One region of the Microbacterium sp. 05N427 genome, then DNA from elsewhere that is predicted to be linked to it. Evidence: predicted binding sites of a transcription regulator. Region 1 holds the regulator's gene; the other holds the start of a gene.
The links. Region 1 encodes LexA, which represses DNA repair genes until DNA is damaged. Its sites were predicted from a motif close to TCGAACANNTGTTCGA; they were not measured.
Positions count from the first base shown of each region.

Region 2: recA (recombinase RecA) is a predicted target of LexA. The motif match lies at 2,515-2,530, and genes of this name have one in related genera.

Region 1 covers NZ_JBFTMT010000007.1:303,990-314,943, forward strand. Annotated here, with positions in the region: gene AC1DG4_RS09565 (S9 family peptidase) at 1-857, opposite strand, end outside; gene AC1DG4_RS09570 (methylenetetrahydrofolate reductase) at 963-1,976, shown strand; gene metE (5-methyltetrahydropteroyltriglutamate--homocysteine S-methyltransferase) at 2,013-4,334, shown strand; gene lexA (transcriptional repressor LexA) at 4,482-5,168, opposite strand; gene AC1DG4_RS09585 (LysM peptidoglycan-binding domain-containing protein) at 5,490-5,846, shown strand; gene AC1DG4_RS09590 (histidinol-phosphate transaminase) at 5,917-7,002, shown strand; gene hisB (imidazoleglycerol-phosphate dehydratase HisB) at 6,999-7,619, shown strand; gene hisH (imidazole glycerol phosphate synthase subunit HisH) at 7,616-8,266, shown strand; gene priA (bifunctional 1-(5-phosphoribosyl)-5-((5-phosphoribosylamino)methylideneamino)imidazole-4-carboxamide isomerase/phosphoribosylanthranilate isomerase PriA) at 8,378-9,124, shown strand; gene AC1DG4_RS09610 (SseB family protein) at 9,108-9,923, shown strand; gene AC1DG4_RS09615 (DUF1844 domain-containing protein) at 9,964-10,341, opposite strand; gene infC (translation initiation factor IF-3) at 10,648-10,954, shown strand, end outside.
Region 2 covers NZ_JBFTMT010000002.1:73,482-77,864, forward strand. Annotated here, with positions in the region: gene AC1DG4_RS02925 (DNA translocase FtsK) at 1-650, shown strand, start outside; gene pgsA (CDP-diacylglycerol--glycerol-3-phosphate 3-phosphatidyltransferase) at 650-1,237, shown strand; gene AC1DG4_RS02935 (CinA family protein) at 1,237-1,776, shown strand; gene AC1DG4_RS02940 (helix-turn-helix domain-containing protein) at 1,918-2,226, shown strand; gene AC1DG4_RS02945 (DUF3046 domain-containing protein) at 2,231-2,455, shown strand; gene recA (recombinase RecA) at 2,729-3,781, shown strand; gene AC1DG4_RS02955 (regulatory protein RecX) at 3,819-4,383, shown strand, end outside.

The DNA of each region.
Region 1 (10,954 bases):
GATCCATTCGTGCGGACGGCCAGGATCCTGCCGTCGTCGAGCACCCGGAACCAGCGCTGGCCGAGCACCCACAGCCCGCCGCCGGTGTCGGCGTCGGCGAGAGACACGGCCGTCGGGACGCCACCGGGTGCCGCACGGTACAGGTTCCACCGTCCGGTCGCGTCATGGCTGTAAAGCAGCTCGTCGGCCGAGAGCCACTCGGGCTGCAGTGCAGCGCGGCCCGGCATCATCGTCCGCGCCCCCGTCGCCAGATCCACGATGAGCGCCTCGGATGCCTCCCAGGGCATCCGCCGCACATCCCACGTCACGAACGCGAGCCGAGTCCCGTCGGGGGAGAGCGCCGGATGGGCGAAGAAGCCGTCGCCGCTGAGGATCGCGGTGATGGCCGTGGGGTCGTCCGCCGCGGATCCGTCCAGCGGGATCTCCACGATCGCGCGTTCGTGCGGTGCGACGCGCAGATCCTCGCGCACCGCGAACAGGCGACCCTGCTGCACCCGTAGCCCGCCGTACCGAGGGCCGGCCGCGGTGAGCGGCACGGGTGCGTCCGTGTCGGGATCCAGCCGGTGCACGCGCTGGTCCTCGCCGTCGACGAAGAGCAGCGTGCCGTCTTCGGCGACCGTCCACGCGCCGCCGCCGTACTCGTGCACGCGGGAGCGGGCGCTCCACGGCGCGCGCAGCACCTCGCGCACGGCGTCGGCGTCCCGGCACATCACGCGCATCCGTCCGCGCTCCTGCGGCACCGACTCGCTCCACCAGATCCCGCCCGCGGCGTACCGGGCGCCGTCGATCTTCGTGCCGGCGACGGCGAGACCGGCGGCGGACAGCGGAGAGGGCCAGGAACCGTGCGGAGAGCTCATGACCCGAGCCTAGAAGAGCGCGAGCCGACACATGGCGAAACACAGCATGCGTCGCGTAGCGGCGCCGCCTAGCGTGGGGTGACCGCCCCCGGACCCAGGAGAGAGATGTCCTTCGACGTGCCGCCGTTCGCCCCCGCCGGGGCCGTCGTTCCGCGCGTCCCGATCTCCTTCGAGCTGTATCCGCCGCGCACCACGGCGCCGATCGAGGCGCTGCACGAGACGATCCAGCAGCTCGCGTCAGCGGCACCGCGGTTCATCTCCGTGACCTACGGTGCGGGGGGATCCGTCGGCGGGCGTTCGCTCGACGTACTGCGCTACATCCGCGAGCACACCGCCGTCGATCCGCTCGCACACCTCACCTGCGTCGGCAACACGTACGCCGGAGCCTCGCGACTGATCCGGGAGTTCCTCGACGCCGGGATCCTCAGCTTCCTCGCCCTGCGCGGCGATCCGCCGCTCGACGATAGCCAGCCGTTCCTCGGGGACCTGGAGAGCTCGGCGCAGCTCGTCCAGCTGATCGACCGGGCCCAGGCCGAGAGGGCGCCCTACCAGGAGCGGCCGATCCCCGGTGTTCCCGGGGCCGTGCAGGTGACGCCGCGCCGGAAGGTGAACATCGCCGTCGCCGCCTACCCCAACGGGCATCCGCGTTCGACGTACCGCAACCAGGACATCGACGCGCTGCTGGCCAAACAGGCTGCAGGGGCGACCCTCGCGATCACGCAGCTGTTCTTCCACCCGGACGACTACTTCGCCTTCGTCGAGCGCGCTCGCCGCGCGGGCGTGGCGATCCCGATCCTGCCCGGCATCATGCCGATCACGTCGCCCGCACGCCTGCGTCGCGTGCTCGAGCTCAGCGGTGAGGAGCTTCCCGCCGAGCTGTCCATCGACCTCGAGGTCGAGCCGACCGTCGAGGGCCGCACCGAGATCGGCGTCGCGCATGCGGCGGAGCTGGTGCGCGAGCTCGTGGAGGGCGGGGCGCCCGGTATCCACCTGTACGCGTTCAACCAGCACCGCACCGTGCTGGACGTGCTCACCGCCGCCGGGGTCATCCCCGAAGGCACGGCGCCCTCCCCGCCGGGCGGCGCCCTCCGGTTCGCAGAGACCAGCGGCGCGCGCTAAGCCGCTTCCTTCCCCCTTCCGTCAGAGAGGACCGTCATGACCGCATTCCCCGAGGGAACCATCCTGGGCTACCCGCGCATCGGCCGTCGCCGTGAGCTCAAGAAGGCCGTCGAGGCGTTCTGGGGCGGACGGATCGACGAAGCCGAGCTCGAGCGCACCGCAGCAGAGCTGCGTGCGACGACGCGCGACCGCCTCGCGGCGCAGGGTCTCGGCCGCTCCGACTCGGCGATCCCCGAGTCGTTCTCGTTCTATGACCAGGTGCTCGACGCCGCGGTCACCGTGGGCGCGATCCCCGCGCGCTTCGAGGACCTGCGGTCCGCCGACGGCACGATCGGCCTTCCGGCGTACTTCACCGTCGCCCGTGGCGAGGGTGAGCGCGCGCCGCTCGAGATGACGAAGTGGTTCGACACGAACTACCACTACCTCGTGCCCGAGATCGGACCGGACACCGTGTTCTCACTGTCCAGCGACCGCGTCGTGCGCCAAGTGCAGGAGGCGGCGGAGGCCGGCTTCCGCACGCGCCCGGTGCTCGTCGGACCCGTCACCTTCCTCGCCCTCGCCAAGGCCGCCGACGAGGCGCCGGAGGGCTTCGACCCGCTGTCGCGGCTGGACGACCTCGTCGCGGTCTACGCCGAGGTGCTCGGTGCGCTCAAGGCCGCCGGCGCCGAGTGGGTGCAGCTCGATGAGCCGGCGCTCGTGAGCGAGTCGCTGCCGGCCTCGGTGGCTGCGCTCGGCGCGGCCGCGGAGCGCGCATACGCGGTCCTCGGCGGTCTCGCGGAGCGCCCGGCGATCTTCGTCGCGGCCCCGTATGCGGCTCTCGACGCGAACCTCGCCGTCCTCGCCGCCGCTCCGATCGAGGCGATCGGCCTCGACCTCGTGCGCGGCACCGTCCCCGCGTCCGTCCCGGGTCTTGCCGACAAGGTGCTCGTCGGCGGCGTGATCGACGGTCACAACATCTGGCGCGGCGACCTCTCCGCGGCCTTCGACACCCTCGAGGCGCTGCGCGGCCTCGGCGCCGCCGGCGTTGCCGCGGCGACCTCGACCTCGCTGCAGCACCTGCCGCACGACGTCGAGGACGAGACGAAGCTCGACGCCCGCCTGCTGGACTGGCTCGCCTTCGCCGACCAGAAGGTCGCCCAGGTCACGACCCTTGCCAAGGGTCTCGCCGAGGGGCGTTCCGCGATCGTCGCCGAGCTCGACGCCGCCTCCGCCTCCTTGGCGGACAGGCTCAGCGCTCCCGGCGTCCGCGTGGACGCCGTCCGGGCGCGCACCTCTGCGCTGACCGAGGCCGACTTCGACCGCGGCGACTACGAGGCCCGCGTGGCCGCGCAGTCGATCGCACTCGACCTGCCGGCGCTGCCGCTCACCACGATCGGATCCTTCCCGCAGACGGGCGAGATCCGTCGCGCTCGTGCGCAGTTCACCAAGGGCGAGATCACGGCGGACGAGTACGACGGCTTCCTCCGTGAGGAGATCGGCCGGGTCGTGACGCTGCAGGAGGAGCTGGGCCTCGACGTTCTCGTGCACGGCGAGCCCGAGCGCAACGACATGGTGCAGTACTTCGCCGAGAACCTCGACGGCTTCGACGTCACCGAGAACGGCTGGGTGCAGTCCTACGGATCCCGCGCCACGCGCCCGTCGATCCTCTGGGGCGACGTGTCGCGCCCGGCGCCGATCACGGTCGCCTGGTCGGAGTACGCGCAGTCCCTCACCGCGAAGCCGATGAAGGGCATGCTGACCGGCCCGGTCACGATCCTCGCCTGGTCGTTCGTCCGTGACGACCAGCCGCTCGCCGAGACCGCGAACCAGGTCGCCCTCGCGCTGCGCGACGAGATCGCAGACCTGGAGGCCGCCGGAATCGGCGTCATCCAGGTCGACGAGCCGGCGCTGCGCGAGCTGCTCCCGCTCAAGAAGGCCGACCAGCCGGCATACCTGGACTGGTCCGTCGCGTCGTTCCGCCTCTCCACCGCGGGAGCGGAGACCGCCACGCAGGTGCACACGCACCTCTGCTACTCCGAGTTCGGCGTCGTGATCGACGCGATCCGGGCGCTCGATGCGGACGTCACCTCGATCGAGGCCGCCCGCAGCCGCATGGAGGTCGTGACGGACATCGCTGCGGCCGGCTTCGACCACGGCATCGGCCCCGGCGTGTACGACATCCACTCGCCGCGTGTGCCGGACACGTCCGAGGTCGAGGCGCTCCTGCGCCGCGCCGTCGAGGAGATCCCGACGCGTCAGCTCTGGGTCAACCCGGACTGCGGCCTGAAGACCCGCGGCTACGAGGAGACCAACGCCTCGCTGCGCAACATCGTCGAGGCCACCCGCCGCGTCCGTGAGGACGTGTCGGTCGCCGTCTGAGCGGCCCGCGCACGGCGTCGTACTTCATCGAGGCCCCCTCGCAGCACCGAGGCCCCCTCCCAGATCCGGATCTGGGAGGGGGCCCCGGTGCGCAGAGGGGGCCTCGACGTTTGTGGTGCGTGGTGTGCGTGGTGCGGCGGGCGCGGATCAGACCGCGCGCAGCACCGCCACGATCTTGCCGAGCACCGTGGCGTCGTCGCCCAGGATCGGCTCGAAAGCGCTGTTGCGGGGGAGCAGCCACACGTGGCCGTCACGGCGGCGGAACGTCTTGACGGTGGCTTCGCCGTCGAGCATGGCGGCGACGATCTCGCCGTTCTCCGCGGTGCCCTGTGAGCGCACGACCACCCAGTCGCCGTCGCAGATGGCGGCATCGATCATGGATTCGCCGGAGACCTTCAGCATGAACAGGTCGCCCTTGCCGACGAGCTGACGGGGGAGGGGGAAGATCTCCTCGACCTGCTGCTCCGCCGTGATCGGCACTCCGGCGGCGATCCGGCCCACGAGGGGCACGAGCGCGGCGTCGCCGACCGAGGGACCGGTGTCGGCGGGGTTCTCGGTGGAGAGGCCGGGCAGGTCGATGAGGACCTCCATGGCGCGGGTCTTGCCGGCGTCGCGGCGCAGGTAGCCGCTGAGCTCGAGCTGGCCGAGCTGATGCGTCACGCTGCTGAGGGACTTGAGACCCACGGCGTCGCCGATCTCGCGCATGCTCGGCGGGTATCCGTACCGGGCGATCGAGGTCTGGATGACCTCGAGGATCGCCATCTGCTTCGCACTGAGGCTCTTGCGGCGCCGCGTCCGCGGGGCCTCGGAGCCGAGGTTCGCACCGTCGCTCATGCCATCTCCTTCGTGTGCATCGGGCCCTCGCGGATCCGGGAATCGGCATGGATTCGCGGGCGGCGATTCGAATGTCGGTGGTCCGTGATGGGGTCTTCGTATCGAAACCGTATCCGAGATCGGGGCGGAATCGATAGATCTGTTCGAGCGTGTCGGTGAATCATCGGAACCGATATTCGAAGAACGCTTGACAGATGTTCGAACTCGAAAGTAGTTTCGGTACGTAGGTTCGCCTCTCCAGAGGCCCGGATTCGAAGATCCTCCACACAGGATCCCGATCCGGGGAGAGGCGGACCGACACACACACTGAGGAGAAGCACCATGAGCAGCATCACCTTCGCCGGTCCGGTTCTCGCCACGCGACTGCGGATCACCGCACGCGGTCGGCGCGTGCTCGCCGCGCTGGTCGCGCTCCCGGTGGCTGCGGCGATCGCGTTCGCGGTGCTGAGCGGCGGATCCGCGCTCGCCTCCGGGGAGCAGACCACGGGCAACACCTTCGCGACCGTCACCGTGCAGCCCGGCGACACGCTGTGGTCGATCGCGGGTGAGGTCGCGCCGAACGCCGACCCGCGCGACGTCGTCGCCAAGATCTCGCAGCTGAACCTCGTCGACGGCGGCGTGATCGAGGTCGGGCAGCACCTGGCCATCCCGGCGGAGTACGGCTCGACCGGACGCTGATCCCGTACTTTGACGTCAACCTGCTGTCATGCGACGTCAACCGCACAGCTCGGCCGCTTAGCATGGCAGGGTGACTGTCTCGCTCGACGACTTACCCCTTCGTGACGACCTCCGCGGGCTGCGTCCCTACGGCGCGCCGCAGGCGCCGCTGCCCGTGGCGCTGAATGTGAACGAGAACACGCATCCGGTTCCCGAGCAGGTCGCGAGCGACATCCTCGACGACATCGCGGTCGCGCTGCGCGACGTCAACCGCTACCCGGACCGCGAGTTCACCGAGCTCCGCGAGGCGTTCGCCGGCTACCTCGGCCACGACCTCGTGGCCGCGAACATCTGGGCGGGCAACGGATCCAACGAGGTGCTCCAGCACATCCTGCAGGCCTTCGCCGGTCCCGGGCGCACCGTGTTCGGATTCGCGCCGACCTATTCGATGTACCCTCTGCTCGCCCAGGGCACGGGCGCGACCTGGATCGCCGGCGTTCGGCACCCGGACTACGAGCTGACGGTCGACGAGGCGGTCGCGCAGGTCCGGGAGCACGATCCGGACGTGATCCTGCTGTGCGCGCCGAACAACCCCACCGGCACCCCGCTGCCGATCGACGTGATCGAGGCGGTCTACGAGGCCGCGCGAGGCATCGTGATCGTCGATGAGGCGTACCAGGAGTTCGCCCCGAAGGATTCGCCGACGGCGCTGACGCTGCTCGAAGGCCGGCCGCGGCTCGCTGTCTCCCGCACCATGAGCAAGGCCTTCGCCTTCGCCGGAGCGCGGGTCGGCTATCTCGCCGCGGACCCGGCGTTCATCGATGCGTTGCGTCTGGTGCGCCTGCCGTATCACCTGAGCGCGCTCACCCAGGCGGCTGCGGTCGCGGCACTGCGGAATGCTCCCATCATGCTCGCGATGGTCGACGAGATCGTCGCACAGCGCGATCGGATCTCCGCCACGCTCGAAGCTCTCGGGTACGCGCCGCACCCGTCCTGGTCCAACTTCGTGCTGTTCGGCGGTGTCGCCGATCCCGCGGCGACCTGGCGCGCCCTCTACGACAAGGGGGTGCTGATCCGCGATGTCGGCATCCCGCACCACCTGCGCGTCACGGCAGGCACCGAGGCCGAGACCACCTCATTCCTGGACGCCCTCGCCTCGATAGGATCGGCCTCATGACCGCTGAGACCCCCGCTGCGGCCCGGACCGCGCGCCGTACACGTTCCACGTCCGAGTCGACGATCGAGCTCGACCTCGACCTCGACGGCACGGGTCAGAGCCACATCGATACCTCGGTCCCGTTCTTCGACCACCTGCTGACGGCGTTCGCGAAGCACTCGCTGACCGACCTCACCGTGCGCGCCTCGGGCGACACCCACATCGACGCGCACCACACGGTGGAGGACGTGGCGATCGTGCTCGGGCAGGCGATCCGCGAGGCGCTCGGCGACAAGAGCGGAATCTCACGCTACGGCGACGCGCTGGTCCCGCTGGACGAGGCGCTCGTGCAGGCGGTCGTCGACATCTCCGGTCGTCCCTACCTCGTGCACGAGGGCGAGCCGGCCGGCTACGAGCACCACCTCATCGGCGGGCACTTCACCGGATCCCTCGTGCGTCACGTCTTCGAGGCGATCGCGTACAACGCCGCCCTGACCGTGCACGTGCGCGTGATCAGTGGTCGCGACCCGCACCACATCGCAGAGGCCGAGTTCAAGGCTTTCGCGCGTGCGTTCCGTCAGGCCAAGGCTCTGGACCCCCTGGTGGTCGGCGTGCCCTCCACCAAGGGCGCGCTGTGAGCGAGGGGGCGGAGGGTCGTCGTCCGACCGTCGCGGTCTTCGACTACGGATCCGGCAATGTGCACTCCGCGGTGAAGGCGCTGATCCGCGCCGGCGCCGATGCTCAGCTCACCGGCGATCGCGTGGCCGCGCTCGAGGCCGACGGCCTCGTGGTACCAGGGGTCGGCGCGTTCGCGGCCGTCCGTGAGGCACTGGCCGCGCATGGCGGGGATGAGATCATCGAGCGGCGCCTGGCCGGCGGTCGTCCCGTGCTGGGCATCTGCGTGGGCATGCAGGTCCTGTTCGCGGGCGGGGTCGAGCGTGGCGCCGAGGTCGACGGGCTCGGCGAGTGGCCCGGCATCGTCACCGAGCTCGATGCACCGGTCCTGCCGCACATGGGCTGGAACACCGTGGAGCCCGACCCTGGCAGCGTGCTGTTCCGGGGGATCGAGCACGAGCGCTTCTACTTCGTGCACTCCTTCGCCGCGCAGACGTGGGAGCTCGAAGTCATGCCGCCGTTCCCGGCGCCGCACCTCACCTGGGCCGAGCACGGCTCGCGCTTCCTCGCCGCGGTCGAGAACGGCCCGCTCTCCGCAACCCAGTTCCACCCGGAGAAGTCCGGCGAGGCCGGCATCCAGCTCCTCCGGAACTGGATCTCCACCCTCTGATCCGTCCCCGTCGTGTGACGGTGGGGGATTGGTGCCCCGCCCGCACGCGGACTACTCTCTTCTCTCGTGCCGTGCCCGAAGCGCGCGGTGCATCGTGACCCGAAGGACGACATGAACGAGTTCGCACAGGCCCCCTCTCTGACCCTCCTTCCGGCGGTCGATGTCGCCGGCGGCCAGGCCGTCCGCCTGACCCAGGGCGAGGCGGGAAGCGAGACCAGCTACGGCGATCCGATGGACGCCGCCGCCGAGTGGGTGGATCAGGGAGCGGAGTGGATCCACCTGGTCGATCTCGACGCCGCCTTCGGCCGCGGCAGCAACACAGCCATCCTGCGCCGTGTGATCAAACAGTTCCGCAGCGTCAACGTCGAGCTGTCCGGAGGGATCCGCGACGACGCGAGCCTCGAGGCGGCGCTGGAGTCCGGTGCCACCCGCATCAACCTCGGCACCGCGGCACTCGAGAACCCCGAGTGGGCGGCTGACGTCATCGCCCGCTACGGCGACGCCGTGGCGGTGGGCCTGGACGTGCGCGGCACGACCCTCGCCGCCCGTGGCTGGACCAAGGAGGGCGGCGACCTCTGGACGGTCCTCGACCGCCTCGAGGACGCCGGCTGCAGCCGCTATGTCGTCACCGACGTCACCAAGGACGGCACACTCAAGGGCCCGAACCTCGACCTGCTCCGCGAGATCACCGCGCGCACCCCGAAGCCCGTCGTGGCGTCGGGAGGCATCGCGAACCTCGATGACATCGCCGCGCTCCGCGAGCTCGTGCCGCTCGGCGTCGAGGGCGCGATCGTCGGCAAGGCGCTGTACGCCGGCGCGTTCACCCTGGCCGAGGCGCTGGATGTCGCCGGATCCTGACCACGCCTCGTCCGGGTCCTGCGATCACGACCACGGCGCGCAGAGCAGCACGGGCGACTCCGCGGGGGTTCCCTGGGCGGGTCGCTCCTTCCAGGAGAACACCCGAGCGAGCGACGACGGATCCGCGGATCCTGCCCTCTGGGACGCGCTGACGCGCTTCCGCGCCGGTGACGGTTCGCAGGCCGAGGTCGTGGACGCGTTCCGCGCGGCGCGCGTGCTCGTGCCGCTCGTCGCGGAGAAGGGCGACGAGGGCGTTGCACCGTCCGGACTGACGGCGGACAAGACGCAGGAGCTCTCGCTCGTCACGGTGGCCGCGCCCGACGGGCGCACCGTGCAGCCGGCGTTCACGAGCGTCGACACCATGCGCGCCTGGGATCCGATCGCGCGTCCGATCCCCGTCGAGGCCGCGCGCGTGGCCCTGTCCGCCTCGTCGGGCGATGCAGAGCTGATCGTCGTGGATCCCGGATCCGCGACCGAGTTCGTCCTGCGCCGCCCCGCGGTGTGGGCGATCGCGCAGGGGCATCGCTGGGAGCCGAGCTTCCTCTCGCCGGAGGTCTATGCGGGCCTTCTGGAGAGCGTCGGCAGCGAGCTCGCCGTGATCGACATCGCCGTATCCGCCGGCGATCCGGACGCGCGCCTGCGCGGCCCGGAGCTCGTGGTCACGCTCGAGCTCGTAGAGGGGCTGGACCGGGAGACGCTCGACGCGGTGCTCGCCCGCCTCGCGCAGCGCTGGGCCGCCGATGACCGCATCGCGGTGCTCGTCGACTCGCTCACCGTGCGCCTCCGCGCGAGCGCCTGAGGCCCCGCCGGCGCTGAGCGCCGCCGGGGCGATCCTGGTCTCAGTTGACCGGTCCGGTCCACTTCTCGCCGGGACCCTGCCCGATCGGGTCGGGGATGACGGAGGCCTCGCGGAAGGCGAGCTGCACGGAGCGCAGGCCGTCGCGCAGGGAGCGCGCGTGCATGTCGCTGATCTCGGGGGCGGCGGCGGTGATGAGGCCGGCCAGGGCGTTGATGAGCTTGCGCGCCTCGTCCAGGTCCTTCTGCGTCTCGGGGTCGTCGGCGAGGCCCACCTTGACCGCGGCCGCACTCAGCAGGTGCACGGCGGCGGTGGTGATCACCTCGACGGCGGCGACGTCCGCGATGTCGCGGGCGGCTCCTGAGGCGTCGGGGGAGAGGGGGGTGACGTGCTCGTGGCCGTCGGGCGCGGGAGTGCTCATGTGCCGGCTTTCCGAAGGTCTTGCCTTCTGATAGACTCTTGCGGGCTCCGGGACTTCTCGTCCCGGCACGAAAGAGGATTCACTTCCCACCCGCGCTTGCCGCTCAAGGCTACCGGGTTCAGCACTCCGCCGATTCACATCGGTAGCCGCTGTGCAGCGAAGGCTGCGCAGCGGGTCAGGGTGCAGCCGGCGTCTGAATGCCGGCGGGTGGGACGATTCTGATTTCGCCCGTGATCCTTCCGGATCATGGTGGCCGAAACCAACGTCTAAGGAGTCCGCATCAGCGATCCCCGCACCAATGAGCGCATCCGCGTCCCCGAGGTCCGCCTCGTCGGCCCCGCGGGTGAGCAGATCGGCGTCGTCCGTATCGAGGCGGCGCTGCGTCTTGCGCAGGAAGCCGATCTCGATCTCGTCGAGGTCGCCCCGAACTCGAAGCCTCCCGTGGTCAAGATCATGGACTACGGCAAGTTCAAGTACGAGGCCGCGCAGAAGGCGAAGGAAGCTCGCCGCAACCAGGCGAACACGATCCTGAAGGAGGTGCGCTTCCGTCTGAAGATCGAGGCGCACGACTACACGACGAAGCTCAAGCGCGCCGAGGGCTTCCTCAAGGCGG
Region 2 (4,383 bases), on a different contig from region 1:
CCGACAAGCTGATCGGACAGGGCGACGCGCTGTTCTCTCCGATGGGTTCCTCCAAGCCGTTCCGCCTTCAAGGCGCCTGGGTCGACGAGAGCGAGATCGACGCGGTCGTCAAGCACGTCACGGGTCAGGCGCGTCCGGAGTACCGACCCGATGTGGCCGAAGCGGTCGAGGGCAAGAAGAAGGAGGTCGACGAGGACATCGGCGACGACCTCGAGCTGCTCCTCGCCGCCGCCGAACTCATCGTCTCCTCGCAGTTCGGCTCGACCTCGATGCTGCAGCGCAAGCTGCGCGTCGGCTTCGCCAAGGCCGGGCGGCTCATGGATCTGCTCGAGTCGCGCGAGATCGTCGGTCCGTCCGAGGGATCCAAGGCGCGCGACGTTCTGGTCACCACCGAGCAGCTGGCCGGTGTGCTGGCCAAGCTGCGCGGCGAGGATCCGCCCTCCGCGCACGCCGCGCCGGCCGCAGCGACGGCTGCCGCGCCCATGGCTGCGGCCGCAATGCCGCCGCGTCCCGCCGCCCCGGTGCCTGCATCGACTCACAGCCCTGACGACCGCTACGGCGAGGACCCGCTCGAGGCGCAGTACCGCGGGCTCCCAGAGGTCGACGCTGAGACGGACGAGGACGCCTGGGGCCTGACGGGGCGCGACTGATGGCGATCCCGCGACAGCTGCCGAATGCGATCACGATCGCCCGTATTCCCCTCGCCGTGGTCTTCTTCGTGCTCCTGTTGCTGGGAGGGACGAACGGCGTGACCCAGCCCGCGCTGCGCTGGGTCGCGGCGGGGCTGTTCATCCTGGCCATCTCGACGGACTGGGTGGACGGCTATCTCGCGCGCAGGTACGACCTGGTCAGCGACTTCGGCAAGCTCTGGGATCCGATCGCCGACAAGCTGCTCACCGGCGCGGGCTTCATCGGCCTCGCGATCCTCGGCGAGGTGTGGTGGTGGCTGGTGCTCGTCATCCTGGTCCGGGAGTGGGGCATCACCGTGCACCGCTTCATGATCGTCAAGGAGCACGTCGTCGCCGCGGCGTGGATGGGCAAGGTCAAGACGACCGTGCAAGCCGTGGCGCTGTCCTGGGCGCTGTTGCCGTTGCACGTCTGGATCGGGATGCCGGTGTGGTCGATCACGACCACGGTGCTGATGGTGATCGCGCTCATCCTGACGATCCTGAGCGGCATCGACTACGTGGTGGCGCAGGTGCGCGGCTCTCGCGCGGACCGCGGCGCCGCGTCCTGATGGCCGCGGAGTCGTCTCGCGCCGCGGCCGCCGTGCTCGATGCGCTGCGTGAGCGCGGGATGACGCTGGCCGTCGCCGAGTCGCTCACCGGTGGGGCGCTGTCAGCGGCACTCGTGGATATCCCGGGGGCTTCGGACGTGCTCAACGGGGCGGTGGTCGCCTACGCGACGCCGATCAAGTCCTCGGTGCTGGGAGTGGATCCGCTCCTGCTCGCGACGCACGGAGCGGTCGATCCGGAGGTGGCGCGGCAGATGGCTGCGGGCGCCCGCGCGGCGCTGGCTGTGGACGGGCGCGCCGCGGACGTCGGCGTCGCTACGACCGGTGTCGCCGGTCCCACCCCGCAGGACGGGAAACCTGTCGGTACGGTGCACATCGGAGTGAGCGTCGCCGAGCGCACGATCAGCAGAGCAGTCCTGTTCGACGGCGATCGTTCCGCGATCCGCGCGGCCGCGGTTCTGGCGGCTCTCGCACTGGTCTTCGAGGCGGTGGCGGGTGAGGGGATCGACGCCGACGCGCCCGGGCGGAACGACCGGGAATAGAGTGCTTCTCGACGAAGTTGAGTCGAGTGTGCTCACATTCAATGCACAGGACGAAATACTAGTGTCGATCCCGACAGGTCGGGTTAGACTGACCATCCGATCCGGCGCTTGGGGCCGGGCGATGGGGGAGAGGAGGTCCCGATGATTCTCGTACGACAGGAGATCGGTGACGTGCTGCGGGACTTCCGTTTGCAGAAGGGCCGCACACTCCGCCAGGTCGCCGGCAAAGCATCTGTCGCGCTCGGGTACCTCAGCGAGGTCGAGCGCGGGCAGAAGGAAGCATCCAGCGAGATCCTCGCCTCGGTCGCCGAAGCACTCGACGTCCCGATCTCCACCATCATGCGCGAGGTCGGCGATCGGATCGCCGTGCTCGAAGGCATGCAGGTCATCCCCGACGTCGTTCCCGACGAGCTGGTGGCCTCGGTCGAGTCCGAGCTGTCGCTGCGCTGACGGGATGCGGCGCAGCGAATTCCTCCGTGCGGTTGACGCGGAGTTCGGATCGCGTGGCGGTTCCCTTGTGGCGGACCTCGTTCTGAGCGCCGTCGGCGGGCGCACGTCCGCGCAGGCGATGGAGGCCGGTGTGCCTCCGCGGGATGTGTGGCTGGCGCTGTGCGCCGAGATGGATGTGCCGGAGTCGCACCGGTACGGTGCGGGTCGGCTGGAGCCCAGACGGCGCTGAATCCGTTCGGATCCGGACGCGCGGTGTTCGATCCGTTCCCCGCTCTTCTCGGCGTGTCGTCGAAGACATGTTCGAGATGCGCGTATCGTCCTGCACAGATGATTTCGTGATCGGGATCTGCACGACTTGCGGAAACGCCGGCTGAATGTCGGAGGCCCCGCCTAGCGTGTTCGACATGACCACGAGGTCATACGCCTTGTCGGAGAGCTCGCCCCACCCGGGGCAGCCGCGACAGCCTACAGGCGGCAGTTCACGAGCACGAAGGAGCACGTCATGCCCTCTCCCGCAGACCGCGAGAAGTCCCTCGAGACCGCACTCGCCCAGATCGACAAGCAGTTCGGAAAAGGCTCGGTCATGCGCCTGGGCAGCGACGAGCGTGCTCCTGTCGCCGTCATCCCCACCGGCTCCATCGCGCTCGACGTCGCTCTCGGCGTCGGCGGGCTGCCGCGCGGCCGCATCGTCGAGATCTACGGCCCGGAGTCCTCGGGTAAGACCACGCTGACCCTGCACGCGATCGCCAACGCGCAGCGCGCCGGCGGCATCGCGGCGTTCGTGGACGCGGAGCACGCTCTCGACCCCGAGTACGCCAAGAAGCTCGGCGTCGACATCGATGCGCTGCTCGTCTCCCAGCCCGACACCGGCGAGCAGGCGCTCGAGATCGCCGACATGCTCGTGCGCTCCGGTGCCATCGACCTCATCGTCATCGACTCCGTGGCGGCTCTCGTGCCGCGCGCGGAGATCGAGGGCGAGATGGGCGACTCGCACGTCGGCCTGCAGGCGCGACTGATGTCGCAGGCGCTGCGCAAGCTCACGGGTGGTCTGAACCAGACCAACACCACGATGATCTTCATCAACCAGCTGCGCGAGAAGATCGGCGTGTTCTTCGGCTCCCCGGAGACCACCGCCGGCGGTAAGGCGCTGAAGTTCTACGCGTCGGTCCGCCTCGACATCCGCCGCATCGAGACGCTGAAGGACGGCACAGAGGCGGTCGGAAACCGCACCAGGGTCAAGGTCGTGAAGAACAAGATGGCTCCGCCGTTCAAGCAGGCCGAGTTCGACATCCTGTACGGCATCGGCATCTCCCGCGAGGGCAGCCTCATCGACTTCGGTGTCGACCACGGCATCGTGAAGAAGTCCGGCGCCTGGTACACCTACGACGGGGACCAGCTCGGCCAGGGCAAGGAGAACGCGCGTAACTTCCTGCTCAAGAACCCCGATATCGCGGAGACGATCGAGACGCAGATCAAGCAGAAGCTCGGCATCGGCGGCGCGGCGGCTCCCGCTGAGACGGCGGCAGACGAGCTCGCGCAGCGGCGTCCGGCCTGACATGTGCCCCGACGACGCTCAGCGACCGGAGTAAGCCGTGAACGATGAAAGGGGCGGGGCATCGTCCGAGGACGATCGTCTCGCCCCCGTGATCCCGCTGTTCGGAGGGAGCGGTGCGTCTGCCGATGGCGAGCGGCCGCGCCCCTCGAGCCCGGCGTCTTCCGAGTCGTCCACAGGAGCGGAGTGGCGGTCGACCTGGGCTGCGGAGGCCGCGGCCGAGCGACGCGGTCCGAGTTCCCGCCACCCCGCCGCCGCGGCGCTGGCGCCGGAGGCGGCTCAGGGCTCTGCGCCGGTGGCCACCGGGCCGGCCCGTCGCGGATTGCGTGCCGTCGGACGCCGTCATGGCGGAGACGATGCCTCCGCGTCCGAGGATCCGATCGCCGACGCGAGCGAACTGCTGGTCCGGAAGCTCCGATCCAAGCAGCTCTCCAGCGCGGAAGCGCGCGACGTGCTGAGGGAGAACGGCCTCGCGTCCGATGAGCGCGATCTCGTCATCGAGCAGTTCGAACAGCGCGGGTATCTCGATGACGCGTCCCTGGCCGAGCTCCTGGTGACCTCCGGATCCGAGCGCAAGGGACAGGGGCGCGTGGTGATCGCCCGCA